DNA from 3 places in the Labrenzia sp. 5N genome. Region 2 is predicted to be linked to each of the others. Evidence: riboswitches for the same ligand, from Rfam matches in the RefSeq annotation. Region 2 holds a riboswitch; each other region holds the start of a gene.
The links. Region 2 has a riboswitch for cobalamin ahead of HEP89_RS18990 (hypothetical protein). Riboswitches for the same ligand answer to the same signal wherever they lie in the genome.
Positions count from the first base shown of each region.

Region 1 (4,436 bases), on a different contig from region 2:
GACATTGCCGAAAGCCGGCACCCGCACGGCCCAGGGCGGCGAAAAGCAGGTATGGAAATAGACGGATCCCCGTAGCTTCAAGGCATCCAGGATCTGGGTCAGGGCGTCATGTTTCATGAAAGGCCGGTTCCGGTTGAAGTCTCATTCCCGCATTTTTGCCTCAACACCGCAAAGCGCAAGGCTCCCGGACGATTGGTCAATTTTCAGGGACTTTCGTGCATGGATGGAACCGAAGTCGACCAACATCTTTGGGCTCGTGGGCAATCCGCCCGCAGGAAACCAACCTGGAGCACCTGAAAGATGTCTGTTCGCTTCGTCACCAAGACCATGCACGCCTATCTCGATTATCCCGTCGCGATCGGCCTTATTGCCCTGCCCGTATTCCTTGATCTCGGCCAATCCAACCCGATCGCCTTCTGGCTATCCTTCCTGACAGGCTTTGCGGCCCTGGCCCTGACGATCCTGACGGATCACCAGACCGGCATCATCCGCATTCTGCCCTATTCGGTTCATCTGGCGGTCGATTTTGCCGTCGGCATCGTGTTCCTGGCAGCTCCCTTCGCACTCGGCTTCACCGGCCTCGACTTCGCCTATTACCTGGTCAACGCCATTGCCGTTCTGACAGTGGTCAGCCTTGCCAAACCGCAGGAAACGGTTGCACAGGCCGCTTGACAGCCCCCGTCAACGCACAATGACACCGGCCCTCACGCCGGTGTCTTTTTTTGAACTGCAATCCGGACGATCTGCAAATCCTCGGGAACTTACGAACATGGAGACGCCTGAGCTTCGGACGCAAGGTAGAGGCACCGGAGCAAATCCGGCCTTCAACCTTCATACCCTTTCAGGAGTAGAACATGTCCTTGATGAAATCCGCCATTGCCGCAACGCTGCTGTCTCTTGCCGCTCTCTCTGCCCCGGCAATGGCCGCGGACGAATACAACACCTCCAGCGGCCTGACGGCCGCCGGCAGCCCGCTCGGTCTTCATGGTGTCGATCCCGTGGCCTTTGTCAGCCTGGGCAACCGGATTGACGGAACCGCGCAATATACGGCCGTCCACGACGGTGTTGCCTATTACTTCGCATCCCAGGAAGCCATGGATGCCTTCACCGCGCATCCGGATCAGTACCTGCCGCAAAACGGCGGCTTCTGCACCTTCGGTGTTTCAGTCGGCAAGAAGTTCGACGGCGATCCGCAGTTCGCAGCTGTTGTGGACGGCAAGCTTTATCTGTTCCTGAACGAGGCCATCTTCCGCGAGTTCCAGAAAGACCAGTCCGGCACGATCACCAAGGCGGAAGCCAACTGGAAGAAGATCCGCTCCACCGAGGCAACGAAGCTCTGATTGTTCGTTGTCAAGGCGTCGGAACGACAAACAAAAAGGGCGGCCCCAGGGCCGCCCTTCGTCACTTGATTTCGGCAAAAGCCCGAAGACTTAAGCCGCGTTGTGCAGCCGATTTTCGAAAGCAAGGTTCCGGGTCAGCGGCGCCAGGGTCTTGGCAGCGGCCAGAACAGCCAGGTCAGCCAGCGGCTCGCCCAGGATCACCAGCATATAGGCAAAGCCGAAGGAACCGACGGAAGCCATGTTCTCGGCACCGAAGCCCTGGCCGTAGAATGCCCAGAAAGCAACCCAGCCAACGATACCAGCCTGGAACGTGGTGGAAAGAGCCAGTGCCTGAACGTAGGAAACGTCAACATAGGCGGTCTTTTCCGGAATGATGCGGTTTGCCAGCATGCTGACAGCCCACAGCGGCACGAGCAGCGTGGTGACGTTGATGCCGTACTGCGGCAGGTCGAAAGGAGCAACCAGCGTCCCCTGGAGCAGAAGGCCTGCAGCGAGGCCGATTGCTGCCGGACCAGCGCCGAACATCAGGAACAGGGTGGAGCCCAGGATAAAGTGCACTTCGGAAACACCGACCGGGTAATGCGGCAGGATTTCGAAGAAGCAGAATACGGCAACCGTCGTGATGACGGAACGGACGGCAAGGCTGAGCACGCCGCTTTTGCGGATTGTGTCGAGAGCCATTTTGCCCAGAAGGCCGAAGGAAGCAGCCGCGGTGCCGTAGCTGAGTACGATTTTGGCACCGTCGACGATGCCCGGTTCGATATGCATGTCATTTCTCCTTTGCGCACCCTCCGTGCGCGAGCAGATGGTGTGAACCGGCCCCGATGGGACCGCTGGATGGCAGGTTTCCTGGCTCGCGAGTCTCTGCGCTGCCCGCCTTCCCGGATCGCTCCAGTGGCTTGAAGGGCTTTGCTCGTCGCATACAGTTGCGGGGGCAGCCACGGTATTGGTCCCTGTTGGGTACGCCTCACCGTGTTCCCATTTCATCCGCCCTTACGCTTGTTCGGGCGAAACCATCGCATCGTCTAGATTTGCAAGGATTGGCGATATTCTGCAAGCGAATTTTCGCCATATTCGGTCTGAATGCGACATTGCACCGAAATTTTGCCGCCTGAAGACCGCCACCGAAATCAGCCGGATCAGCATCACCGACAAGCTTCAGATCTCAAAACACTTCTTCAGGAAATTGCGTCAGCCACCTGAAAATTCTGAACTTTGCAGAATCCAATCAAAGATGAAAATCAAAACCTTTGTTTATTAAACTTTTCTGTATTTAGGGTAATTGTGATTTTTACTTGCAGAAACCCTAACGAAAGATAACCTCACTCGAATACAAAGCACATCATGAGAGTTTGCAATGCCCTTTACCAAATTGGGAACGCTTATCGCTGGTGTCGTCTTTTTCCTTGGCTGCATTCAGCTGGCACTTCTGGCCGGCGTTACTCTTGGAGCAGTCACTGAACCAAGACCGGGTTTTTTCCTTGGCAATCTGACACGCGAACAGGCGCTCGACAGCGGACTATTGAAGATCATGGCCGCCGTCGCATTCGGCGTGATCACCGAGATTAGTCGCTCGGTTGAAAAGAAGTAGACCACAACCAAAGACTTGCCGCAGGCGGTGACCTGTGAAAGTCTTCGACCATGTTGAAATCGATCCCCCTGACCGCTCTTGCGGTATCTCTTCTTGCTTCCACCGTCACTCCTGGCTGGGCGGCACCTGACAAGCTTTTCGGCGCCATCAACGAACGTCTGTCGTTCATGCAGTCGGTTGCAGCCTGGAAAGCGGATAACGACAAACCTGTCGAGGATCTGCCGAGGGAAAAGGTGGTGCTGGATGCTGCCCGCGAAAAGGCAGTCGAAAACGGCCTGTCGGCTGACAATGTCACCTTGTTTTTCCAGGCGCAGATCGATGCGGCCAAGGACATTCAAACCTGCTGGATCGAACGCTGGGAGAGCGGTGAAGCTCGTCCGCAGAACGTACCCGACCTGATCAAGGATGTCCGTCCGGAGCTGTTGCGCCTCGGCAACGAGATCCTGACGCTACTCGCAGAAAGCCCCGTCGAAGCCTCTGACCAGCAGGCCTTCACGGAGGCGCTGACCGTGGAATGCCTGTCCGACGGTTCGAAGAGCGCTCTGTTTGAAGGTCTGGTCGACGTACACGACTAGACACATACGGCCATCAGGACATCCCTCATCGGAGTTCAGGAGGCTGCCTGCCTCCAGGGCTCGGCCGCATTCGCCTCTTCTTCCCGCTTCATGACCATTCGCGAGAACTCGCCGAACGGCACTGCCGGGCTCCACAAGTAGCCCTGGCCGAGCGTCCCGCCCCACAGATTGATGTAATCCATCTGCAACTGGGTCTCGACCCCTTCGGAAACTGTGTTGAGATTGAGCTGCCTCGCCAGCATCAGGATCAGCTCGACGATGGTCCGTCGATCCTCGCAATTGGCAATGTCCATGATGAAGGACCGGTCGATCTTCAGCGTGTCGAACGGCATGCTTGCGAGACTGTGCAGCGAGGAATAGCCGGTGCCGAAGTCGTCGATTGCAAATTTGACGCCTTCTTTCTTGATCGGCAGGATCTGATCCAGAAGGTTCTGCGAATAGTCGACAAGACTCGATTCCGTCACTTCCAGTTCCAGCTTCTCCGTCGAGAACCCGCTCTCGCCAATGATCCCGAGCATTCTGCCGGTAAATCCCTTCGCCTGCAGCTGCGCCGGCGCAACGTTCACGGCGACAGATACATCGATATTCTGCCGGTGCAGGGATTTCATGTCGGAGAGCGCGGATGCCAGCACGAATTCTCCGATCGGAACGATCAGACCGCATTCTTCTGCCACGGGAATGAACTTGTAGGGCGGTACGGATCCGAGTTCGGCATCGTTCCAGCGCAGCAGCGCTTCTGAACCGACAATCTTGCCGGACGAAATGTCGACCTTCGGCTGGTAGTGAACGGATAGCGTGCGGTCTCTCAGCGCGCTTTGCAGCCTGTGCCGGATCTGTTCGCGCTCGGTCATCCGTTCGCGAATGATATCGTTGTAGGCGATCGACTGAGCCCTGCCGGCACCCTTTGCTTCATACATGGCCATGTTGGCG
Region 1 covers NZ_JAAZTM010000016.1:485,166-489,601, reverse strand. The annotation lists gene HEP89_RS18130 (AraC family transcriptional regulator) at 1-117, opposite strand, end outside; gene HEP89_RS18125 (hypothetical protein) at 301-672, shown strand; gene HEP89_RS18120 (YHS domain-containing (seleno)protein) at 855-1,340, shown strand; gene HEP89_RS18115 (energy-coupling factor ABC transporter permease) at 1,431-2,108, opposite strand; cobalamin riboswitch at 2,162-2,373, opposite strand; gene HEP89_RS18110 (hypothetical protein) at 2,698-2,931, shown strand; gene aroQ (gamma subclass chorismate mutase AroQ) at 2,982-3,506, shown strand; gene HEP89_RS18100 (EAL domain-containing protein) at 3,542-4,436, opposite strand, start outside.
Region 1: linked by a shared signal. The riboswitch ahead of HEP89_RS18115 (energy-coupling factor ABC transporter permease) and the one ahead of HEP89_RS18990 (hypothetical protein) in region 2 are both predicted to bind cobalamin.

Region 2 (4,436 bases):
GTTCTTGACGGCTGCAATATTGGCCAGGGCGGGATTGTGTTTCATGAAGTCGCGTTTCTGGTCAGCCGTCACTTCGCCGTAGTTGACGATCACAACCATGTCCGGGTCTTTTTCCACCACGGTTTCCCAGTCGACGGTCGCCCAGCTCTTTTCAAAATCGTCCATCACGTTGACGCCGCCGGCTGCCTCGATAAGCGCTGTCGGCATGGCATACCGTCCGGCAGTGAAGGGCTTGTCCTCACCGCTGTCGTAGACAAAGACCCGCAGCGGCTCTTCACCAGCAGGCACCGTTGCCGCGATCCGGTCCAGCTCCAGCTTGTAGGCCGCAACAAGATCGTGGGCTGTATCTTCGACACCGAAGATCTTTCCGAGGTTGAGGAGGTCGTTATAGAGATCCTGCAGAGACGCCTTCGGCTTGTCGCCGATATGAATACAGGATTCGGTCAGCTCGTAGACCTTGATGCCGAACGGCTCCAGCGTTTCAGGCGTCACTTCACCGCCCACCTTCATGCCGTAATTCCAGCCGGCGAAGAAGAAATCGGCGTCGGCCCCGATCAGCACTTCCTTGCTCGGATATTTCGACGCGAGTTCGGGAAGTTCGGCAACGCCCTCACGCATCTCCGCGTCCAGCGTCTTCCAGCCTGAAATGCCGGTATATCCAACCATGCGGTCGCGCAGGCCAAGTACCAGCATCATCTCGGTCAGGTTGACGTCATTCGAAACAGCTGCTTTGGGCGGCGTGTCGAAGGTCACCGTGCGGTTGCAGCTTTCCACACTCGTCTGCGCAAATGCCGGAACAGACAGAAAGGTGAGCGCGAGGCCCAGGGCAAATTTTTTCATTTTAAGTCTCCAGAAATTCAAAGATGGAAGGTCAGGTAGCGTTCGCGGCTGGCAGACAGTTGCTCCAGTCGGACCTGTACCGAATAGGCTTGCTCAATGTTGCCGGGGGTCAGCACCGTCTCCGGCATTCCCTGGGCAACCAGTCGGCCCTCATGCAACAGCAAGACCTTGTCGCAGACACGGCTTGCCAGGTTGAGGTCGTGCAGGCTGGTGACAATGGTAATGTCCAGATCGGCAATCAGCTCGACGATCTCGAGCTGATGACGGATATCCAGATGGTTCGTCGGCTCATCCAGCACCAGAAGCCTTGGTTCTTGCGCCAGCGCCCGGGCCACCATCACCCGTTGCCTTTCCCCCCCGGACAATGTGCCGAAGGCTCTTTTGGCATAGGACAGCAGATCCATTTTCCCGAGACAGTCATCGACGATCTCGGCGTCCCGCTTGCCTGCGCCGGCAATACCGTTTGCATGGGGACGCCGGCCGAGTGTGACGATCTCGCGCACGGTCAAGGCAAAATCGGTCGGCTGCTCCTGAAGCACGGCGGCGATCGTTTTGGCGGCCTCTCTGGCACTGATGTGCCAGAGATCCGTGCCATCCAGAAGGATTTCACCCGTTTTCGGTTTCAGGAAACGATAGAGCAGCCGCAACAGGGTGGATTTGCCGGCACCATTGGCGCCGGCAATTCCAAGAACCTCACCGGCAGGCAGATCGAAGCTGAGCGGATGCAAAATGGTTTTGCCCTGCCCCGTCTTCCAGCTGACCTCCCGGACAAACAGATCGACCCCCGTCATGAGAACGCCGTCCCGTCTTCTTCCGAAACGATCATCGCTGCCGGAAGCCGGCCTTGCGATGCGCTCCAGCGCTTGCCGTGGCTTTCCTCGGTCACCTCGCATCCATTTTCAATCTGGCGATACCGATTGGCGTAGTCGACAAGGTCATCGATGTCCGTATCGTCCTCAATGTCCCCAAAGAGGTAGATCGCCTTGTCGGTGGCCTTGAATGCCAACGTGCAAGGTCTCGAACAGCTCTCCATGTCGGCTGTTCCACTGATTTCGAATTCGTCTCCAACCACAGGCACTGCCTGTGCCATTGCACTTTTCAGCTTGCAGATCAGCCCATATCCGGGATGGCAAGTCTGCCCATTGTGACGACAGGTCGTGCAGACAAATATCTTGTGCGGATCATTGCTCATGACGCGCCTCCACGGCTTCTGCCAGTGAACCGACAGGAGGCTGCGGAAAAGCAAAGGCATTGCTTTCCTCGTTGCACTGGGCACGGCCGGATCGGGTACGTTTGGAACAATCATCATGTAATGTTATTACATTACCTATATTCTCGCTGACAACAGATTTTTGCAGCCCATCGGGAACCATCGCGCGTGCTGCGCGCGTCGCCAGCGGATCAGCCTCGGTCAGGAGGTTAGCAAGTCTTGAGAATTCAGCAGAAAATTTCCGGTTCATATCGCCCTCCGCGATTTCGCGGGGCAGTCAGGAACCGAATGTGCAACTTTGCCGGCAGGTGCCGATTGGCCATGTCACTCACTCCTCCGGGGCACCCCGCCCGGGTTAAGGTTTAAGGTGAAATGGCAGGTCTCCTGACTTGCGGGTCATTGCTTGCCTGATCCTTCCCGGGGTCTCCCCAGTGGCGCTTTCAGGTTTGCTCACCGCTCACAGTTGCGGGGGCAGTCACGGATTTGCAGCCTTTCGGGCTCGTCGCACCGTGTTCCCTTTTAATCCCGGTCCGGAGTTCGGAGTCGGGAACCATCTCTTCCTAAGTGCGCGAACGCCTAAAAAATGTCAAAGACTTTTGCGGGTCGCTGCTCTTGTCTGAAAGCACGACAGGATTGCCTGGAAGCGGAAACACCCAGCCGCCTCGGCAGTATTGACCCTTGCCTTCAAGGCTCAAAAATCTTACCTCCGATCCATGAAACAGGACGCCCTTCCCCCGCGCGCCGCAGCGCGCCCCCTCACCCTTGAGACCCACGGCATTACCCGCCAGGACGACTTCGCCTGGCTGAGGGCGGACAACTGGCAGGAGGTCATGAAGGACCCGTCCGTGCTGGATGCCGACATCCGCAGCTATCTGGAAGCGGAAAATGCCTATCACGAAGCGCAGATGGCACCGACGAAGACTCTGCAGGAGAAGCTTTTTGCGGAGATGCGCGGCCGCATCAAGGAAGACGACAGCTCGGTTCCGGCGCCCGACGGGCCTTTCGCTTACGGCCTCAAGTATGAAACCGGCGGCCAGCAACCGGTTTTCTTTCGCACCCCGCGTGACGGCGGCGCGGAAACGGTTCTTCTCCATGGCGACAAGGAAGCAGAAGGAACGGCATATTTCCGGATCGGCGGCGTCAGCCAGTCGACGGATCACGCGCTCATCGCCTGGGCCTATGACGACAAGGGCTCGGAATATTATTCACTGAAGCTGCGCGACGCCCAGTCTGCCAAGGATTTCGACTACGCCATCGAGGACACGGGCGGCGGCGGCGTCTTCTCGGAAGACAGCCGCTATGTGTTCTACGTTCGCCTCGACGCCAACCACCGGCCCTCGAAACTCTTCCGTCACGAAGTCGGTTCCGACCCGGCGAGCGACGTTCTCGTCTACGAGGAAAAGGATGCCGGCTTCTTCATGGGCGTCGGCAAGACCCAGTCCGGCGACACCATCGTCATCGACATTCATGATCACGAGACGTCCGAAGTCTGGATGATCCCGGCCACCGACCCGACCGCCGAACCGGTGCTTGTCGCAGAGCGCGAGACCGGTATCGAGTATTCCATCGACGATCACGGCGACACACTCTACATCCTGACCAACGCAGGCGGCGCCGAGGACTTCAAGATCGTCACTGCGCCGAAAGGCAATCCCGGCCGCGAAAACTGGTCCGATCTTGTGCCCCACAAGGCAGGATGCCTGATCCTGTCGCATTGCGTCTACAAGTCCTTCATGACGCGGCTGGAGCGCGAAGACGGCTTGCCGCGCATCGTGATCCGCCGGCTTGCAGACAACATCGAGCACTCCATCGCCTTCGACGAGGAAGCCTATTCGCTCGGCCTTGGCGGCGGCTACGAGTTCGACACGAGCACGATCCGCTTCACCTATTCCTCGATGACAACGCCATCGCAGACCTTCGACTACAATGTCGAGACCCGCGAGCGTATTCTGCGCAAGGAACAGGAAGTGCCTTCCGGCCATGATGCGGACGATTATGTCACCCGCCGGTTGATGGCTCCCGCAGCCGACGGCGAAACCGTGCCGGTGTCTGTGCTCTACCGGAAGGACACCAGGCTCGATGGCTCCGCACCTCTGCTGCTTTACGGGTATGGTTCCTACGGCATCACCATTCCGGCGAGCTTCAACACCAACTGCCTGTCGCTGGTCGACCGGGGGTTCGTCTACGCCATCGCCCATATTCGCGGCGGCAAGGACAAGGGCTTCCACTGGTACAAGGATGGGCGGCGCGAGAACAAGAAGAATACCTTCACCGACTTCATAGCCGCGGCAGACCATCTTGTTGCGGAAAACTTCACATCGCACGACCGTATCGTCGCTCAGGGCGGCTCGGCCGGCGGCATGCTGATGGGTGCGATTGCCAATCT
Region 2 covers NZ_JAAZTM010000017.1:88,977-93,412, reverse strand. The annotation lists gene HEP89_RS19005 (ABC transporter substrate-binding protein) at 1-840, opposite strand, end outside; gene HEP89_RS19000 (ABC transporter ATP-binding protein) at 858-1,631, opposite strand; gene HEP89_RS18995 (DUF1636 family protein) at 1,628-2,032, opposite strand; gene HEP89_RS18990 (hypothetical protein) at 2,022-2,300, opposite strand; cobalamin riboswitch at 2,407-2,620, opposite strand; gene HEP89_RS18985 (S9 family peptidase) at 2,764-4,436, shown strand, end outside.

Region 3 (4,436 bases), on a different contig from region 2:
GAGGGATTGGCAGCGCGTTCGCCGGTTAGGTCTTGTCGACCTTTTTCAGCGTTGAGCGAACGTTTGGAAGTGTCAGCAGCGTATTCGGTATTTGCAGCAATTCCTTGAAGAACCGGCTGACCAATGCTCCGCGGCTTGGCGTATAGGGCGATGAAATGAACGATTTCAGACCCCAGCCAATACCGCCGACATTTGGAAGGGCGCGGATAGCGGTTTCGTAACAGCGCCGAACCAGCGCGGAATCACTGTTCTTGAATGAATGCAGCAGGCCGCACCGCTCCATGTCACGCTTGAATTCCTTTGAGATGACCGTAGTTTCGCGTTTCGTGAAAGTCCAATTGATGTTGATGTTCTCGTCTTCCTTGGCAACCACCCGGTGGTACCAATGGGGAGGCAGATAGAGAAGATCACCTTCCTCCAGATCGAATTTGAAGAATCGCTTGTTCCGCAGCAATCGCTCTTCGTCTTTCAGTAGAGAGAAGTTGGTGAACGGGTAGCACGGTAACGGTGTTTCGGGCGAAACCAGTACCCATTCCTTACGGCCCTTCACCTGAACTGTAATGACATTCTCGGCGTTGGTATCGTAGTGGAACTCTGTCCGGTTGTTCCTGCTGTTGATCCAGAATCTCCAGGCAACGGAATCTTGCATTATCCGATCGGACGCGAGGATCTCCTTCAGGAAATCCGGCATCTCGATATCTTGTTCGAGTACGGGGGAGCGGCTGAGGAAAAAGACACCTCTGTCGCGGACCTTTGGCAGCGTATGGAGTTCTGCTCGTAATCGGCCGGATTGCCACCTTTCCCGCGCGGGCCAGTTTTTTGCTAGTCCCTTAATCAGCAGGGGCTGTTCCTTCTCGCAGTAGGCTTCAAGAAATTCGGCATAACCTGGTGCTGCGGTTACGGTGGCAATGGTGTGTGTGTTGTCGCCGCTCATAAAAGGTACCACGCATTTGAAGATTTGCGGGTTCAGGGGCGCTGGATCTAGCCGCGATTTTCCATGATGCTCCCTTTGGAGAAATCACGATAGGAGCAACCTGGAGCTTTATCAAGAAGCGCTATTCAACAACGCAGAGCCAATGGAGGCGCGATCTTCGCTATAAACGTAGCCAGGAAATGTTGTTTAGGAAGATGGCGCGGAACGTTACTGCTGCGAAAGACGAGCTCGCGTCAAATGGCTGTCGTTTTTTGAGGCGTGCAGATTGTTGCAAGATCAAACGTGAATAAGATCAACCTGGACACTGAACGGTGTCCCAGCCTTCAGAAATGCAGCATTTGGGAGGATTAAGAAGATGTGGTGATGGCTCCCCAGGCCGGACTCGAACCAGCGACCCAGCGATTAACAGTCGCTTGCTCTACCAACTGAGCTACTGGGGATCACCACGCTCGGGGCCAGCGCGTTGCCGCCCCGTCGATGGAGATGCGTATATCAAAGGCTTGATCCGTTTGCCAAGCCCCCGAGGGCGTTTTTTTCATCAAGCCGTCATTTTTTTGATCTCAGTGTGGAAAACTCGATATATTTCAGATGGCTAGGCGTTCTGCCGTGCTTGGAAAACCCTACGTTTCGCGACGATTGGAACTCCCCGGGCAGGCTAAATCCGCTGTGCCTTTTTCTGACTTTGGCGCAAGAAGGTGTCCGTGTTGACTGCCTGGCCGATTTTCAAGGTTATTCGTCAGCAGCTTTCTGCTGCTTGTGTCGGCCTCAAGATACGTTTAGGAAGAAACCGACGGTTCCGGAAAAGGCCTTGCCTGATCCGGATGAAACGGGAATCCGGTGCGGTCTTTTTCAAGTCCAGATCCGGAGCTGCCCCCGCAACTGTGAGCGGTGAGTGGCTGTACGAAAACCACTGGCGTCCTGATGGGGCCGGGAAGGGGTACAGACCGCGCTGAGCCGCAAGCCAGGAGACCGGCCGTCACATTGTCAACCCTATGGCGCTGTCGGGCGGACGGCTGGGAGAAGGAATGACGCATTCAAACGGCGAGAGGACGACGCTGGTCCTCGGCGGTGCCCGCTCCGGAAAAAGCCGGTTCGCGGAAAAGCTTGTCCATGAAACCGGTCTGCAAAAAATCTATATCGCGACTGGTGCTGCCCACGACGACGAAATGGCCAGCCGGATCGCCGCTCATAAAGATCAACGCGGCCCGTCCTGGCTCACCGTGGAAGAACAGCTCGAACTTGCAGCGGTACTTGAAAACGAATGCAGGCAAGACCGGGTGGTACTTGTTGACTGCCTAACCCTGTGGCTGTCGAACCTGCTGTTTGCAGACAAGGACATCCCCGCCGAAACGGCACGGCTTTGCGCGGTTCTGAAGGATCTTCAGGGGCCGTGCGTTTTCGTTTCCAACGAAGTTGGTATGGGGATCGTGCCGGAGAACCATCTGTCGAGGTCGTTCCGCGATGTGCAGGGACGACTGAACCAGGATATGGCGCATAGGTGCCAACAGGTCGTCTTCGTTGCTGCGGGGCTGCCGATACTTTTGAAACCCACATCACAACCGGATATCAAATTATGACCACTTCATCCCTGCAGCCGGGCGCAAAAATTCCGGCAACGATCGTCACTGGGTTTCTCGGAGCAGGCAAGACCACGCTGATCCGCAATTTGCTTACCAATGCCAATGGCAAACGCATTGCCCTTATTGTCAACGAGTTTGGGGACATGGGCTTCGACGGTTCCCTGGTGAATGGATGCGCTGATCCCGATTGCGCCGCGGAAGAGGTGGTTGAGCTTACCAATGGCTGCATATGTTGCACCGTTGCCGACGATTTCCTGCCAACCATGGAAATGCTGCTCGCGCGGGACAATCCGCCGGAGCATATTGTAATCGAAACCTCTGGCCTGGCTCTGCCACAGCCGCTCGTTCGGGCCTTCTCCTGGCCGAGCGTCAAGCCGAAGGTAACGGTAGATGGTGTTGTCACGGTGCTGGATGCTGCTGCACTCGCAGAAGGCCGGATCGCACTTGATGAAGATGCACTTGCCGCGCAGCGTGCCGCCGACGAGGCTCTTGATCATGACAGTCCTGTTGAAGAACTCTTCCACGACCAATTGCGTTGCGCAGACCTCGTTGTTCTGAACAAGGCTGATCTCGTCTCCGAAGACGCTTTGAAGCAGGTGCATGAGAAGATCGCCGCCGATGTTCGTCCGGCGGTTCACGTGGTGACATCCGAAAAAGGCACGCTTCCGATTGAAGTTCTGCTCGGCAGAGGCTCTGCTGCTGAGGACGATATGGCTGATCGGCACGAGCATCATCACCATCATGATGACCACGACCACGACCATGACCATGACCACGATGATGATCATGATCATCACCATGACGACCATCATCACGATCATCACCATCACGATGATTTTGAAAGTCACGTGCTGGCAGTCTCGTCTTTCGCCAGCCTGAAAGATGCAGAGGCAAAGGTTCTGGAAGCCATGGCGCAAAAAGGCGTCCTGCGTATCAAGGGGGCCGTAAAAATCGAGGGCAAGGCAGCACCTGCAATGGTTCAAGCTGTCGGACCGCGTGTCGAAACCTGGTTCGCCGCCGGCGCCGAGAGCAGCGGCAGATTGGTCGTGATCGGTTTGAAGGGCCTCGACCTGACTGCGGTTCGTGGCCTGCTGGGTGAATTGACGGCTGCTGCCTGACACGCTGGATAGAAGCTGGAAATAAAGACCAAGCATGCACATTCTCGCCAGCCAGACGCGCCGGATCGATGACGGTGGGGACGCGGTCGATCTCGGCCAGTCTCCAGCCGACATTCTGTTCCTGTCCGCTGCAGACACCGAACTGGGAAGCTTTGCCGCTGCGCAATCACGGCTTGGAACAGGCCGGGCAGACCTGCGGCTCGCCAATCTCATGGCCCTGTCGCATCCCTATTCGGTCGATCTTTATGCCGAACAGACCGTCCGTGGGTCTCGGCTGATCGTTCTGCGAATTCTGGGTGGAGTGGAGTACTGGCGCTACGGCCTGGAAAGGTTTGAAGAAGAAGTCCGCGCGAATGGCATCGATCTGATTGTCATTCCAGGCGACGACAAGTGGGACGAAGAACTGACGTCTCGCTCCACCCGATCACCAGCGGAAGTGCATCGCTTCTGGCGATATTGTGTGGAAGGCGGCGCGGAGAATTACGCCAATGCCTTGAGATATGCAACGCACCTGATCGGAAAGGGAGAAGAGCCCGCGCATCCGGTGCCTCTTCCTCGCGCGGGTATCTATCTTGCTGGCAAGGCCGCCCCCGATATAGCGCAACTGAAGGCCTCCTGGCGGGATCCTGAAAGACCTGTTGCAGCGATCACTTTCTACCGTGCTCTGGTGCAAGGTGCCCAAACCGCACCACTGGATGCGTTGATCGCTGCTCTCGACAAAGCCGGCGTAAATGCACTGCCGATCTATGTTTCCAGCCTGAAGGAAGCGGAATCCGTCGCCGTTCTGGAAAGCCTGTTCGATGA
Region 3 covers NZ_JAAZTM010000020.1:449,623-454,058, reverse strand. The annotation lists gene HEP89_RS22605 (cupin-like domain-containing protein) at 26-934, opposite strand; tRNA gene HEP89_RS22600 (tRNA-Asn) at 1,299-1,374, opposite strand; cobalamin riboswitch at 1,709-1,927, shown strand; gene cobU (bifunctional adenosylcobinamide kinase/adenosylcobinamide-phosphate guanylyltransferase) at 1,960-2,511, shown strand; gene cobW (cobalamin biosynthesis protein CobW) at 2,508-3,632, shown strand; gene cobN (cobaltochelatase subunit CobN) at 3,667-4,436, shown strand, end outside.
Region 3: linked by a shared signal. The riboswitch ahead of cobU (bifunctional adenosylcobinamide kinase/adenosylcobinamide-phosphate guanylyltransferase) and the one ahead of HEP89_RS18990 (hypothetical protein) in region 2 are both predicted to bind cobalamin.